One region of the Caldicellulosiruptor obsidiansis OB47 genome, then DNA from elsewhere that is predicted to be linked to it. Evidence: riboswitches for the same ligand, from Rfam matches in the RefSeq annotation. Region 1 holds a riboswitch; the other holds the start of a gene.
What was found. Region 1 has a riboswitch for cyclic di-GMP ahead of COB47_RS08310 (hypothetical protein). Riboswitches for the same ligand answer to the same signal wherever they lie in the genome.
Positions count from the first base shown of each region.

Region 2: linked by a shared signal. The riboswitch ahead of COB47_RS11540 (hypothetical protein) and the one ahead of COB47_RS08310 (hypothetical protein) in region 1 are both predicted to bind cyclic di-GMP.

Region 1 covers NC_014392.1:1,760,477-1,768,331, forward strand. Annotated here, with positions in the region: gene COB47_RS08290 (S-layer homology domain-containing protein) at 1-164, opposite strand, end outside; gene COB47_RS08295 (GAF domain-containing protein) at 354-1,520, shown strand; gene COB47_RS08300 (MBL fold metallo-hydrolase) at 1,520-2,236, shown strand; gene COB47_RS08305 (sensor domain-containing diguanylate cyclase) at 2,252-3,460, shown strand; gene COB47_RS08310 (hypothetical protein) at 3,521-3,940, opposite strand; cyclic di-GMP riboswitch class I at 4,072-4,162, opposite strand; gene COB47_RS08315 (adenylate/guanylate cyclase domain-containing protein) at 4,289-7,768, shown strand.
Region 2 covers NC_014392.1:2,487,314-2,495,168, forward strand. Annotated here, with positions in the region: gene COB47_RS11535 (hypothetical protein) at 1-36, shown strand, start outside; gene COB47_RS11540 (hypothetical protein) at 543-1,526, opposite strand; cyclic di-GMP riboswitch class I at 1,593-1,682, opposite strand; gene COB47_RS11545 (SDH family Clp fold serine proteinase) at 1,792-2,601, opposite strand; gene COB47_RS11550 (rhomboid family intramembrane serine protease) at 2,626-3,354, opposite strand; gene COB47_RS11555 (biotin transporter BioY) at 3,611-4,168, shown strand; gene recD2 (SF1B family DNA helicase RecD2) at 4,098-6,323, opposite strand; gene COB47_RS11565 (hypothetical protein) at 6,373-6,885, opposite strand; gene COB47_RS12050 (YvrJ family protein) at 6,970-7,119, opposite strand; gene COB47_RS11570 (DUF2922 domain-containing protein) at 7,232-7,444, opposite strand; gene COB47_RS11575 (DUF1659 domain-containing protein) at 7,503-7,715, opposite strand.

The DNA of each region.
Region 1 (7,855 bases):
CTTTCTACCATGAATTTTACTGCATTGTATGCCCAATGATTTTGAGGAAGATCAGAAAAAATTGAGTTTGATTGGTCTTGAGAAAATGAAACCATGCTAAAAATAGAAACTATAAAAACTATTACCAACAAACTTGTCAACAGCTTTTTATAACACCATTTCATACTCCTCAAACTCCTTTCTAAAATAAAATGATTTTTACACAATTACATTATATCCAACATTTATATAATTCACATTATGATATTATTACAAATCTATGTAAATTTTATTTTTGTTTTTCACATTGAAACCAGTCCAAATTTTTGAGATAATCTTAATATACACAACAGTAGAATCTCGGTGATTTTGACATGCTTGAAGCATATGAACAGATCACAAAGCTTAAAAATACAATTGAACGTTTTAGCAGTTTTATCATTAATACCTCTTCTGAAAAAGATATGAATGAAATACTTCTTATGACAATTGATTCCTGCTTAGAACTAACAGGAAGCGATGGTGCAACAATCTATCTAAAGGAAACGATAGACCAAGAAGAAAAGCTTGTTATAAGAGCTACAAAAAATCTGTCTGTTAACTTTGAATTTTATTTAGGATATTCCCTACCTATTTCCCCAATTAGCCTTTGCGGATATGCAGCAGTACACCAAAAACCTGTTGTAATAAACGATACTTTGAATTTGCCTGAAAATCACGAATTTAGACAGTTCAAATTCTTTGACAAGAGTTTACATTATGTTACAATTAATACTATAACTGCACCCATATTTGACTTTAGCAACAATCTGTTGGGAGTGTTGCAAGTAATCAATAAAAAAGCAAAACCAAATATAAAATTAGACGAAACCAATGCTACCCTTTTTACTATTAGCTACACTGAGACAGATGTAAAGCTCATATTAGCAATTTCTTCTTTTGTAGGTACTCTTCTTGACAGAGCTAAAGCTTATGAGAAATTTGAAGTATCTATTACTAATACGCAAAAGATGCTGGCTAATATGTTTGATTCTGTAAAAAAGTCTATTTCAGTTTTAAATGATATTTTAATAAGCGGGCAACAAAAATTTATAGAGTCTTTACAAACCAAAAAGAAAGAAAAAATTCTTTTACTTAAAGAAGGAATAGAACTTTTTAAAAAACAATACCAGCTTTCCAAAATTACTGAAACAATCATAAGTATAGCCTATCTGATAACAAGAAACATTGATACAAAGATGATAGATATTTTACACGAAGTTATTTCAACAGAAATCAGACTTTATGATATACCTTTAAAAATAAATGAAAGTGAATATGTTATTTTTCTTCACAATGTCGACATAATAAAAGCACGAATGATTGCCAAAAGAATAGAACGAAAGGTTTTTGAAAAGCTTAAAATCAATGAAATGCTATCTACCTCATTAAAATTTCTATGGAGTTTTTATGAATTAAAACCTGATGAAGAGAAAAATATTGAAGAAGTGCTTAGTTATTTACAAAAAATAGCTAAAGAGAATGAAGGTGAAATTACATAATGAAAACACCTGTATTAAATTTTTTAGGAATAGGAAGTGCCTTTAATCCTTACTTTAACAATACTTCTGCTTACTTTGAATTTGACACAGAATTATTTTTAATCGACTGTGGTGAAGGTATATTTTCAAGTCTTTATAAACTCAAATTACTTGAAAAATACAAAACAATTAACGTTCTTATAACTCATACTCACTCAGACCACATAGCTACTTTGGGACATTTACTTCTTTTTTGTTTCTATGAACTAAACAAAAGAGTTAAAATTTTTTTCCCAGAAGAATCTTTAATTTCTTCTTTGCTCAGTGGTATGGGTGTAGGAAAATATACTTATGAATTAATAAAGTTACAGAACCCATTTATATATAAAGAAATTTTGACGATAATATCAGTAGAACAGATACATGTTAATGAAATTCCTTGTTTTGGCTATTTAATTAAAACAAAAGAATGCTGTTTTTTCTATAGTGGTGATTCAAGAACTTTAAATCAGATAATTCTTGAAAAATTTTTGAAAGACGAAATTGACTTTTTGTACCAAGACACCTGTTTTGAAAACACAACTGAAAATCATCCTCATCTTTCATTATCAGAACTTTGTTATTTAATTCCACCAGAAAAAAGAAAACACGTTTATTGTATTCATCTTGACAGAAATTTTAATTTTAGCTATGCAAGAAATTTAGGTTTTAATATTCCTGAACAAATAAAAACCTGAAAGAAGGATAAAATCATGAATGAGCAAACAGTTTCTAAAGAACTTAAAGATTTAATAAGAAAGCTAAGTAAGATTGGTATTGCAATTTCACGTGAAAAAAATATTGATTCTATCTTAGAGATGATACTAATTGAGAGTATTGATATTACAAACAGTGATGGTGGAACTTTATACACTATTAAAGAAATCGATGGTCAGAAATATCTTGTTATAACCTTTGCAAAAAACTATTCTGTTAATTTTCAATTTATAGGTTACAAATTCCCATTAGATGAAAAAAGCATTGCAGGGTTTGTTGCCAAAAATGCTGTACCGGTTACAATAAACAACGTACCATCTGCTCAAAATTCTCATCTGCAACAATTTAAATTTTTTGATAAAACATTAGGATATACAACAATAAATGTAATGGCAGTTCCTATGATTGATTATCAAGGAAATGTCATTGGGGTTCTTCAGGTTTTGAACAAAAAGAAAAGCAAGGAAATAAAACTTACACCAGAAAACATAATTCAAAGCACTGTCGATTATACCAAAGAAGACGAAGAAATTGTTCTTTCTCTTGCATCCCAAGCATCGCTTTTAATTGAAAGAATTCATCTTTATCAGCGAATAGAAAAAAATATTGCAAACACGCGCTATGCTTTAATAAGTTTATTCAACTCCATGAAGCAGGTAATAGCCAATTTGAGCGAAGATATTCTCCTTGAACAGGAGGAATTCAAAAAATTTGCAACGCTTGATAGCCTTACAGGTCTTTTAACGAGAAATGAAGGAATGGTTTATTTAGAAAAACAAATCCAGCTTTCAAAGATGAATGAGTCACATTTCGTAGTGTGCTTTGTTGACGTTGATGGTCTGAAAGGAGTAAACGATACATATGGTCATCAGACAGGCGATGAACTTTTAAAAAATTTTTCACAGATTTTAAAGGAAAGCATAAGAAGTTATGACATTGCGTTCAGATACGGCGGAGATGAATTTGTTGTGATTCTCTCGAAAGCCACTTTAAAAGAAGCAAATATTGTTTTTTCAAGAATTCAAGATAAGATTAACAAATTTAATATTTCGTCTTCAAATACATATAAAATAGATATAAGCTACGGATTTGCTGAATTCTCCCCTGAATCAAATTTTACGGCTGAAGACTTAATAAAGATAGCGGACGAAAATATGTATAAAATGAAAAAAGAGAAAAAGGAAAAAAAAAGTTGCCCCTCTTGAAATTCTAAGAGGGGCAAAAATCTATTTTTAGGAGTTCGAGGGGTTATGAGGATAGAGGGATTATCTCGCCCAAATAAAGCGTGAAAAATGATCTGTTTTTAATTGCTGTTTTTTAATCTTTACAAAAATATTAATCCCCGCAGACCTGTCATAAATGTAACCTTCATATCCTAAACATCTAAGATGAACATCTTTTTTAAATTTAGCATCTGGTGAAAATTCAATATATACATCACCGTTTTCTGCATAGATTTGAGCATTGAATGTAATTGAGTCTATACCATCAGGTAGAGAATTTTTCTTGAAATCAATCTCCACAAAACCTACCTGGAATTTTCCTCCTTCATTTGTAACTGTAAAACTACCATTGAATAGCATAGGATTTTCGTTCTCAGCCAGCACAAAAGAAGTTGTTATTAACGAAAATACTAACACCACAATAGCTACTAAGACAATTTTCTTAACTCCCCGCCGCTTCATAATCTTCCACCTCCTTTTTTTACAGGCTAAGACTTCTATAACGCCCGTAAACAAAGACCTTCTAAAAACTCAAAGGCACCTGGTCATGCCAGGTGCCTTTATGCCAAAGATAATATATCTTCAGCACATGTTTCGGCAGCCTGGCAACCATAGGAAGTTTTCTCTTCCGACAGGCCCATGGCTTTGCGCCCCTGCCTTTCGACAGGTTTGCCTTTGTCGACATATGCTACTGTTTTTATTCTTTTGATTTTGATATAATTGATAATAAGTGCTCTCAGTAAAATTATCTCACACTATTTCTTTTTTTGCAATATTTTTTTATTTCTATTTATGGAATAAAAAGGTGTGATGGAATTGTTCTGTTTCAATTGTGGAAGTAAGCTGCAAGAAAAGTTTACCCAAAGGTGTGTTGTATGCGGAATTAAATTCAATAAGTTTTGTCAAAATTGCAGTTTCCCTATACCTTCTTTTGCAAATTTTTGTCCTAACTGTGGCAGCTACATCACAAAATCAAGCGAATATTTTAGAATGGAAGAACTCAAGAAAGTAGCTGTTATGTTTGCCGACGTCTCCGGCTTTACAAAATTTTCTGAAAATTTATCACCTGACGAAGTTAGAAAGGTGATAAATGAATTTTTTGAGTTTATTTTAAGACCCGTTTACAACTTAAACGGAACAGTAGATAAATTTATAGGTGATTGCGCCCTCATTCTTTTTGGATTAAAAAGTACTCAAATGGATGCTGCACTGAGAAGTGTTCAATGTGCAATGGAAATGCTAAAACTCTCAAAAGAATTTTCAAAAACAAAAAATATTGAGTTATCCCTTTCAATTGGAATAAACTATGGACTTGTTGCAGTGGGTAAAATTGGGAGTTTTTTTGACAAAGATTATACTGTTATGGGTGATGTTGTAAACACCGCTCAGCGTCTTCAAACAGCAGCACCCCCAGATACTATTTATGTTTCCGAAAGCATTTACAGAGAAACCTGTGAAAACATAGAGTATATTGGTCCTATCGAATTGAATCTAAAAAACAAGTCACAAACGGTGAGGTGCTATATACCAAAAAATATTAATAAACAAATTGATTACAATAAAGTTGTAGAAACCTTGACTGCTAAATACACAACCAATGTTATAAATAGTATAGTTAACAGAAATTCAGATTTTTTAGTGATGGTTTGTCCTGAAGGGTGTGGAAAACAATATATTTTTCAAAACATAATTTTTCAATTAGAAAGAAGTAATTTGAAGTATTATTTTGTTGTTTTGCCAAATAATAATTTTTCAAAACCATTTTACCTATTATCTTTACTAATATTAAAAATACTGAATATTAACTTTGAAGACTCTGTAATTTTGAAGAAGAACAGACTTATTTCTTTTTTAGAGTACCTTTTCAAAGAAGATTATAAAAAGACCGAAAGATGTTTCAACTATATTTCTCTTGTTCTTCAACTAGATTTGAATGAAGACTTTAAACAGTTTCTCTCTTATATGAGCCAAGAAGATATAGAATTTGAAATTTATGAGGCTATTTCCTCTTTCCTTAAAAAAGTTTTCGAGTTAGAATTTGCAACAGTTATAATTGACAACATTAATTTTGCAGATAAAGAATCATTTGATTTTATTCTTGAGTTTTTATCAAAACAATTGCAAAACAAACCATTTTTTATCTTTTCATCAAACTCAGAAATACATAGATTCCCAAAAGAGCTACATCTTAAAATACAAAAACTATCAAATGAAGAAATAAAAACTGCTGTGGAAATTCAATTCAACGCAAAAGACGTTGAAGAAGAATCTTTAAAGCTACTTATGAACATCTCTGAAGGAAAATTAGATTATTTTATAGAAACGTTAAAATGGATAGAAACAAATAAACTTTTCTCTCTTTCAAATAGTGTTTTTAAAATTAATCTTTCTCAGCAAAATATTGAAAGTATTAAAAGAAACATTATACTAGATAAACTTTCAAATATTGAAGATGAGGTATTAGAATTCTTAAAAATTGCAGCTGTGTATGGCTACAGATTTAGCAGCAAGGTTGTTTTGAATATTCTTCAGCCTACAATTGAACATTCTACTCTGATTAGCCAAGCGCAAAAATTAAATTTAATAAGGTTCATTGACACAATCTACAACTCAAATTTCAGCGATAAAATCTATGAATTCGTCGAACCAGAAATTGTAAAAATTCTTCTTGATTTTATCCCTCAGCAAACCAAAAGAATGCTCCACCAGAAGATTGCTACCACAATTGAAAAAATGATTTCTCAGGAAGATTTGCCCATCTACTACGAAACCCTATATTATCATTTCAAGGAAGCAGGGGAAGTTATAAAAGCTGCAAACTACCTTTTTGAGCTGGCAATGCAATACAAAAAGATTCAGCTTGGCAAGTTTGCTGTTAGATTGTTCCATAAATTGCTTGATGAAATAAAAGAAATAAATTCCCTAGATACTTCATCTATTTTTGTCTCTACTTTAGAACAACTTGCATGGTTGGAAAAATCTTTTGGAAACTATGAAAATGCTCTAAAATATTATAAAACACTTCTTAAGTTTGCTAAAACCGATGAAGAAAAGTTCTTTGTTGAAAGTGACATATGTGAATGCTTGATTCTTCAAAATAATTTCAAAAAAGCTGAAGACATTTTAAATAGTCTCCAAAAAAGGCTTTTGGCAAACAACTTAGCTAAAATAAAAGTTGTTTATCTTCAATGTCTTTATAAAAGCTATACAGGCAGTCCTGACTTACTTGTAATGATAAACCAACTTGAAAATATACTTAAAGAAAATAGCAACTTTGAAGATTTAGCTCAAATTTTAAATATAGTTTCTTACTCACTTTATACTTTTTCATTAGACATCAAAAAAGCAAGTCTTTATCTTAAAAAAGCTCTAAACTATGCAAATAAGTCCAAGAATTTGAACTTGAAAGCAAAAATCCTTACCAACCTTGGAATACTAAATTATGAAAATGGGAACTCTCTTGAGGCATTAAAGTTTTTAACCAGTGCTTTTGAATTTGCTAAAATTCTATCTAACCGTCACCTTCAGTTGATTCTGTTAAATAATATTGGAATTATCAATTTTGAAAAAGGACTTTTAAAAAAGGCTTTAGAATATTTTTCTGAAGCTTTTTCGTATGCCCATGAGTGGAAATTAACATACGAAGAATGCATAACCCTTCAGAATATTGCTGAACTATATCTTGAAAAAGGAAATATTATTGAAAGTTACAACTTGTTTTCACAGAGTTTTGATTTAGCAAATAACTTCAATTTCATTTCAGAAAAAGCTTTGTCATTGATAGGAATGGCAAAAGCAATGCTTGAAAAACCTAATCTATCGGGTGCAGAAGAATTTCTGAATGAAGCCTTAAACGCTATGTCAGAAAACAAGGAAAACAGGGTTGAACTGGAATATTTTTTAGCAAAAATCAAACTGCACCTTCTTCAAAATGACATTGAACAAGCTTATATGGCTGCAGAACAAGCAATAAAAATAGTAGAACCACTAAAAAATCCTTTTACCCGTATCAAAACATTTAGAATATATTCACAGGTACTCAAACACAAAAAAGAATTCAATAAAGCATTGGAAATTCTTAATATGTGCGAAAAACTCGCAAGTCAAATAAACTCTTACTTAGAGCTTGCAAAAACTTACTACGAAATAGCAAGTATCCACCTAATTTTGGGAAATAAAAAAGAATTTAAAGAAAGTATAAAATTAGCTTCCATGTGGGCTGAGAAAATAGACGATGAATGTTCTTTAAAATTTTTGATTATGTCTCTTTTAAATGAAGTAAGAGGCTAACTGCACAATTTTAAAAAGTGGCTCTATAATAAATATTGGGATGAGTAGATAGTAAAAAAATACAGCAATTTATTTGAATACCTGCTA
Region 2 (7,855 bases), 730 kb from region 1:
TCCAAAAACAAGTCAAGTTTTGTAGAGATCTTGTAAAAAGAGCTGAAGAGGAGTTGAAGAAAACTTAAAAAATCTGAGCAAAAAGAATGTAGATAGATTTTTGGAATGGCGGTATCGCATTATACGACCAAGGCTTTCTGAAGAACAAAAGATTTTAAGGCTGGCAAACTTTAAGGTAAAATCGAAGCTATAATAGAGGTTGCGAAAAGACTAATACAAAAGGGATTTAGCGATGAAGAGGTTGCTGAACTTACAGAACTTCAGATTGAAAAGGTTAAAGAGTTGAGAAAATCCATAGTAAATTGAAAAAAGTAAAATTGATATAGCTATATTTGAGGTGAAATAATGGTCATGGATATAATTAAATATATTAAGATGGAAGCCGAAATTTTAGATAATTTAGAAGAATAAGTAAACTAAATCATAAACAAAAAGGGACTAGTTCCGGTCAAAACGTTAGAACAAGTCCCTTTTTATCTTTATTAAAATACCACTGTCTCAATCTTTTTTGCCACCATATATCTTAACGCGCAAAGATATTTTTACATTTTCATAACACTTGCAAGATGATGAACAGCAAATCCAATATTTGTATATCCTTTGGAATCAAAATAAGCTTTAACACTGCTTAGCTCACTGTACATTGTTGCAAGCCCTTCTTCAAAAAATGTAACATTCTCACCTTCGCTCGATGGCTGTGTTTCTACAGAAATTACAAGTCTTTTACCAAAGTTTTTTGCATAACCTGCTTCATTCTCAGCAATTGCTATAATCTCATGACTGCTGTCTCTGTATGCCATGATGTTTGTCCAGCTTGTTTTTGAAATTACCCACTGTGCAAGATTACCTGAGCCATAGTTATTAGAATAATATATCTCATCAAACCAGAAGGGTATATCAAATACAACCGGAAGATTTAATCTTGCTGCCTGTAAAACTGCCTCATCAACAAAGTTCTGATAGTTTAAAATTACATTATCTCTTGCCGTGTTCCACTCAGCGTTTTGATAAGGCTCAACATCAAGGTGAATACCACAAAACTTTTCGTTCTCTGATACACTCAAATTATAATTCTCAACCCATCTGATGAAATTATAAAACCCTTCTCTTTTGTCCTGCCATATCCATATACTATCCCCAGACAGCGCATATACATTTATCCCATAAGATGTAGCAGAAGATACAAAATCTCTGTAATACCTTAAATCAAGAGTACTATCAATCTGAAGATATAACTCAGAATATCCATTTATCCGCAAATAGTTCAAAATCTCATCTTTGCTGCTTACAATTAACCAAGGGTTCCAAAGCCATGTACCAAAACCTGTGTTATTGCTGGATATAGCCGTTTGAGATGGCTGCTTTGTTTCCTCTTGAGATACAGGAGTCTGCTCTGGCTCAGATATCTCATAAGACTGTGTTTTCTTTAGACCTGCAATCTGTCTTTTCTTTGCTGCAAATGCCATTGCACTTGAAATTGATAAAATTAATAAAATAATAATGAAGACTGAAATCAATTTTTTCATATCAAAATACCTCCTTATATGGAGTTTATTATCATAATTTTTTGCTGGAACTCCATATAAGGAGTTCCTGGCAGCCTGGCAACCATAGGGGGTTTTTCCCCCGACAGGCCCATGGCTTTGCGCCCACAGGTTTCCCTGTGTTTGCCTTTTTCAGGAATATCACTTTAATTTTTTAACAATTTAAATTATACTCTTTTTATTTTCAAAAATCAATTTCAAAATTTCTGAATTGTCTGCTGCATTCAACTCTTTTATCTCTGAGGATTTATTTTCTTGGCACCCACAGATAATCGACAGAAGACTTTTTGTTAACAGGTTGCGGATATAAACACATGAGCTGTTTTATTTCTCTATCCATATCGCATCTTACTTTTAACCCCAGTTCTTTTGCCTTTTCATATGTTATTGGAAAATCATGTGTGTATTTGCCCTCAACAAGCTCTTTTGCTATGTTTTGAGCAACATCTTCAGGGTAGTTATCAGAAAGAAGTTCTAAAACAGCATCTTTTGTCTGCTTTAAAGCCTTTCTTGCAATGTCTGCTAAAATCAATGTTTTGTCATCAACCTCATTCAATGTCTTTTGTTTTACAACCTCAAGGATAGACACTGCCGGAAATTCCCCAATCTGAGGATCAACAGGACCTAAAACCGCATCCTCACACATAACTATCTCATCTGCAGCAAGAGCAATGAGAGTCCCGCCCGACATTGCATAGTGAGGAACATGAACCGTAACCTTCCCTTTATGTCTTTTTATTGCTCTTGCTATCTGGAGCGAAGCTAAAACAAGCCCACCCGGTGTGTGTAGAATTATATCAAGTGGAATTGAGGGGTCAGTCATGTTTATTGCCCTTACGACTTCTTCTGAGTCGTTTATGTCAATGTATCGGTACACCGGAAAACCAAGAAAACTCATTGTCTCTTGCCTGTGAACAAGAAGAATAACTCTTGAACCTCTTTTTTTCTCTATTTTAGCAATAAGCTTTTGTCTTGCAGATTCAAGCATTCTCTGTTTCATAACTGGCTGAAGTGAACTTGCTATGATGAAAAATATCAGCAAATCCCAAAAACTCATGTCATACACTCTCCTTTTTAAATCTTAATAATATCTGTAGTAAAAAATCTCATCATCGAAAAAATTATGATATCTGCGATACTTCTTTTTAAAGAAGTTGACAGTCAGCGCTCCAAATACAAATCCGCCAATGTGAGCCCACCAGGCAATTCCACTTCCAAACACAGGTCCAAACAGCTCAAGAATCCCGGACGACACCTGTGATAAAAACCACAAACCAAGGTAAAACACAGCTGGAATTTCAATAAACAGAGGGATAAATCCTATTGGAATTAGAGTAACAATCCTTGAAAGTGGGAACATCAAAAAGTACGCACCCATAACACCAGATATTGCCCCTGATGCGCCAACAATCGGAACATTTGAGTCTGCATTAAAAAACCAGTGGGTATAGGCTGCAAAGAATCCACTCAGAAGATAAAAAATCAAAAATCTGAAATGACCTACCCTGTCTTCAACATTGTCACCAAAAAGCCACAAAGACCACATGTTAGATATAAGATGCATCCAGCTTCCATGCATGAACATTGAACACATTATTGGAAATATGGAATATACAATCGCAACTATTAAACCATGCGAGAGAGCATGAGAAAAACTGTCAGGAACAAATGCATATTTTAAAACAAACTCAGAAGCTGCTTCAGGTGGAAGTGAAACCTGGTATAAAAAAACAAGAATGTTTACCGCTATCAAAAACCATGTCATAAAAGGTTTTTCCCTGCTCGGGATAGTATCTCTCAAAGGAATCAAGCTTTTTTTCCTCCTTTTCAAATTTAAAATTGATGCTACATTATTAAATACCCATTTTAGAAACATTATTATACATATTATATCAATTTATTTGCCAAAAATAAAAGAAGGCTAACAGAATTTTGCCGAAAATTATCGAGCGTTGCCGAAAATTAAAAATTTGGTCAATTTTAATTGTTGACAAAAGCCTCTTATTTTGCTATTCTATTTGTAAACCTGATTTAATAATATGGTTTACATTGGGGGTAGAAAAATTATGTCGCAAAATGTTGAAATGGTAACTAAAACAAGAATGATTATTTTATCTGCTCTTTTTGCAGCAATAACTGCCATTTGTGCTCAAATTAAGATTCAAATAGGACCAGTACCTTTTACGATGCAGGTTTTTGCAATTTTTCTGGCAAGTTTGATGCTCACTCCAAGGTATGCATTTTTGAGCCTTCTTGTATATGACCTTTTAGGGGCTGTTGGTGTGCCTGTATTTGCCGGCTTTTCCGGCGGGCTATCTAAATTTGTTGGACCCACTGGTGGGTATTTGATAGCATTTCCGATTGCAGCGTTTGTTACAAGTTATATAAATACAAAAAAGCCAATAAAAAATGAGGCAGCAAATGCCTCAGTAGCACTCATTTTAGGGCTTGCAATTATCTACATCTTTGGATTTTTGTATCTCTCGTGGGCTGCACACATGACACTCAAAAAGGCTTTTGCCGTAGGTGTTGCACCGTTTATAATCCCAGATATTATAAAGCTCGCACTTGCATATTTTCTTGCCCGCGCAATAAAAAGTCGCAAAGTGCTGAATATCGCATAGCCTCTTTTTGGTTTGCTATCATGTATTCAAGCGCGCTTTTTTTACCCACCAACACAACAAGTTCTTTTGCTCGTGTTACGGCAGTGTAAAGAAGGTTTCTTGTCATCAAAATGGGGTAGGTCTCAACAACAGGCATCACTATGCACCTGAACTCTGACCCTTGCGATTTGTGAACAGTCATTGCATATGCAAGTTCTAAATCGTCAAGCAGCGAAAAGTCATAATACACAAACTTTTCATCGTCAAACAGGATTTCCAGCACACCTTGCGCCCTGTCAATATCTTTGACAACTCCAATGTCGCCATTGAATATCCCTGTTGAGACTTTGCCCTTCTCCTCTCCTTGTAAAATCTCATATTCAAGTGAATAGTTGTTTTTTACCTGCATGACCTTGTCTCCAACTCTGAACAGGTTTTCTTTATAAGCATACTCTTTTTTAGAAGGATGAGGTGGGTTTAAGTACTGCTGCAGCACACGATTTAAGTTGTACATCCCAACAATCCCTTTTTTTGAAGGACACAGGACCTGGATGTCTGTCATCGGATCGCACGAAAGATAGTTTGGAACCTTTTTTATCACAAGTTCAATTACAGTTTTTAAAATCTCTTCCTGAGAGTTTTTCTGGATAAAATAAAAATCGCTCTCCTTTTGAAGATGTGGAAACTCACCTCTGTTTATCCTGTGTGCATTGAGGACTATAAAGCTATTTTCGCTCTGGCGATACACCTCTGTCAAAGTGGTGCAAGGTACAATTTCGCTTTTTATAAGGTCTTTTAAGACATTCCCTGCACCAACAGATGGAAGCTGGTCTTTGTCTCCAACAAGCACAATTCTTGTTGTCGGTTTTGTTGCAGCAAGAAGATAGTTCATCAGGAAACTGTCTACCATGCTCATTTCATCCACCACTATAGCATCGCATTTTAAGGGATTATTTGGTCCTTTTTGGAAAATAACATGTGTGTCTAAAACTGTCATTTCCAAAAGTCTGTGGATTGTTTTTGATTCTCTTTCGCAGGCTGCCTGCATCCTCTTTGCAGCTCTTCCTGTTGGTGCACAAAGAAAAACCTTTTTGCCTTCACCCTCGAAAATTTGAATAATGCATTTTATTATTGTTGTCTTTCCTGTACCAGGACCTCCTGTGATAATGCTAACGCCTTGAGTCAGTGCCATCTTGATGGCTTTCTTTTGATTTGGCGAAAATGCAATACCGTTTTTTGCTTCAAACTGAGAGATCTTTTCATCTATATCAGCAATGTCATCATATTCTTTTAGCATTGACAGGATTTTATCTGCTATATACTTTTCACACTCATAGTAACCGTACAAAAACACCATCTTTTGAGATTCAACTTCATCTTTTACAATTCTTCTTTCTTGAGCTAAAACTTCAAGCGCATCTTCTATTTTTTCCACTGGAAGGTCAAGAGTTTTTGAACAAACCTGTTTGAGCCTATTTTCTGGCAGGCAGGTATGCCCTTCACTATTTGCTGCCAGTGTCAAAAGATTAAGTATCTTGGCAGATATTCTTCTTCCGTCATCTGGCATAACTCCCATGTCAAGTGCAAGCCTGTCAACCTTTTTAAAGTCAAGCTCTGGGAACACTTCTAAAAGAAAATATGGATTTTCCTGTAAAAGCGACAGAGCAGAAAATCCATAAAGTTTAAAAAGTCTCATTGCATGGTTCTGTGAAAGCCCGTACTGGGAAAAGATTGACATGATATCTTTCAAAAATTTTTGGAATGCAAACATATTCCTTATTCGCTCAACCTTTTCGGGTGTCATGCCGCGAATACTAAGAAGCTTTTCAGGCTCTTCCTGCAAAACTCTTGCAGTGTCATCTCCAAAGGTATCAACAATCTTCTTTGCAGTCTTCTGCCCGATACCTTTTATTACTCCAGAGGAAAGATAAAGATATATCTCATCCTTTGTCTGCGGCAGAAGTTTCTCAAGGTAGCTTACTTTCAGCTGCTGACCGTAAACAGGATGAACATAAAACTCACCGTATACGCTCACCTTTTCACCGATAGCAATGTCTGGAACTATCCCTACTGCTGTGAACACCTCATCGTCGCAGATTATCTCAAACACCGTATAGCTATTTTCCAAATTCCTGTAGATTATATCGCTAACCATACCTTGAATGTTTTGCTGCATATTTTCATTGCTTCTCCTTCAAAAATTGCAATTTACCTGCTACATTATTTTACTCCAATCCAAACACATTCACAAGCTCACACTCTTCTTTTATTTTAAGCGCACCCTGTGACCATACTCCTTGCAAATAATCTGTTATAACAGAAGCAAGAGTAATTCTTTTTTTGAAATACTTTGCAGAACCAAGACAGCTTAAAACTGCACCGCATCGCAAAAGCATCTCAAAGCCCTCGCCTTTATCGTCAATTTTGAATATCTGACTTATGTTAACATAACCAAAGATGGGGTCTGTTTTAACAATTGCTTTTCTTGTTTTTACAGGAATAAAGGTGGCATCCGGAAGAACAATGGGAAGAAGATTTTTCTGACCAATTCGCTGTGAGATAAGTTTTTTGATTGCCTGACAGTCTATTGCATAAAGTGAATATAGCTTTTTAGAAAAACTTCGAATTGACATTGGCACAACCTTCTTTTCGCCACTTAAAAAAAGAATTAGCACACTATCACCATTTTCTGTGTAGTGTGGTACAAAATATATAATATCTTTTGGAATACTGTTCATAATAAATATCACCATCCTGAAAAAGGCTTTATTTTCCATATTTTTAAAAGCACACTTCTATTATACCGAACACTCTTTTGCATGTCAATTGTTTTTCATCTGTAGTATCTTTTCAGAGAGCTTATCAATGCTGTCAGAGAGCTTGTCTATCTTGCTTTCAAACCTTGTGAGAAGATAAATGCAAAGCACAATTGGAAAGCCTATGTTGGCAATATTGGCAATCAAATCCTGCATATTTTTCACCTCCCAGTTTGAGTTTGTTATGTACATTTAAAAGTTTTTTAAAAACATGCCGACCTGCCAAAGTTCAAAAGGTCAGGTCGGCACGCTTTTTTTGAAAGTTTTTTTATTTTCCGATTAAAGTGTTTACCTCTCTGTCAACAATTCTTGCTGAAACTTTTTCAACAATTGGGCTTGATGTTACAAATATGTTCTTTTGCACAATCAAATTCATCACACTGTCAACCTCGGCAGCAGTAAGGTTTGGTTTTGGTTCTGGAATGGAAAGTCTGAATGTCTTGCCGTTTTGAAGCCTAAATGTCAAAACCAGTGTGAGCATTTTTACTTTCACCTCCTTTCTGCTATTTTTTTGAGCTCTCAAAAGCTTGAAACGTCAATTAGTATAAAAGCTCAAAGTTGTTGCTTCTTATAATTGTGTACAGCGGCTTTGACTGAAGGCTTGCAATTGCCTGGCCAACTTGATACACATCCATATCTTGGGCATCTGGCTTGATATCAAAAGAGAGTGTCTTGAACCTTATTTTGCCAGTGGATGTCGTGCCGTTTTCAAGTTTAAGCTGCAGCAAGCCTACAAGTGGTTTTGCTGCCATCTTCGCCTCACCTCCTTTCTGCCTTTATTTTAAACCCATTACAGTAGTGTTTTCAAAAATTATTCGAATGTTTGTTTGTAAAATCTGATTGATATTTTAAACCAAATTTCAATCAGACTATTTCAAATCTCGCTTGGTTG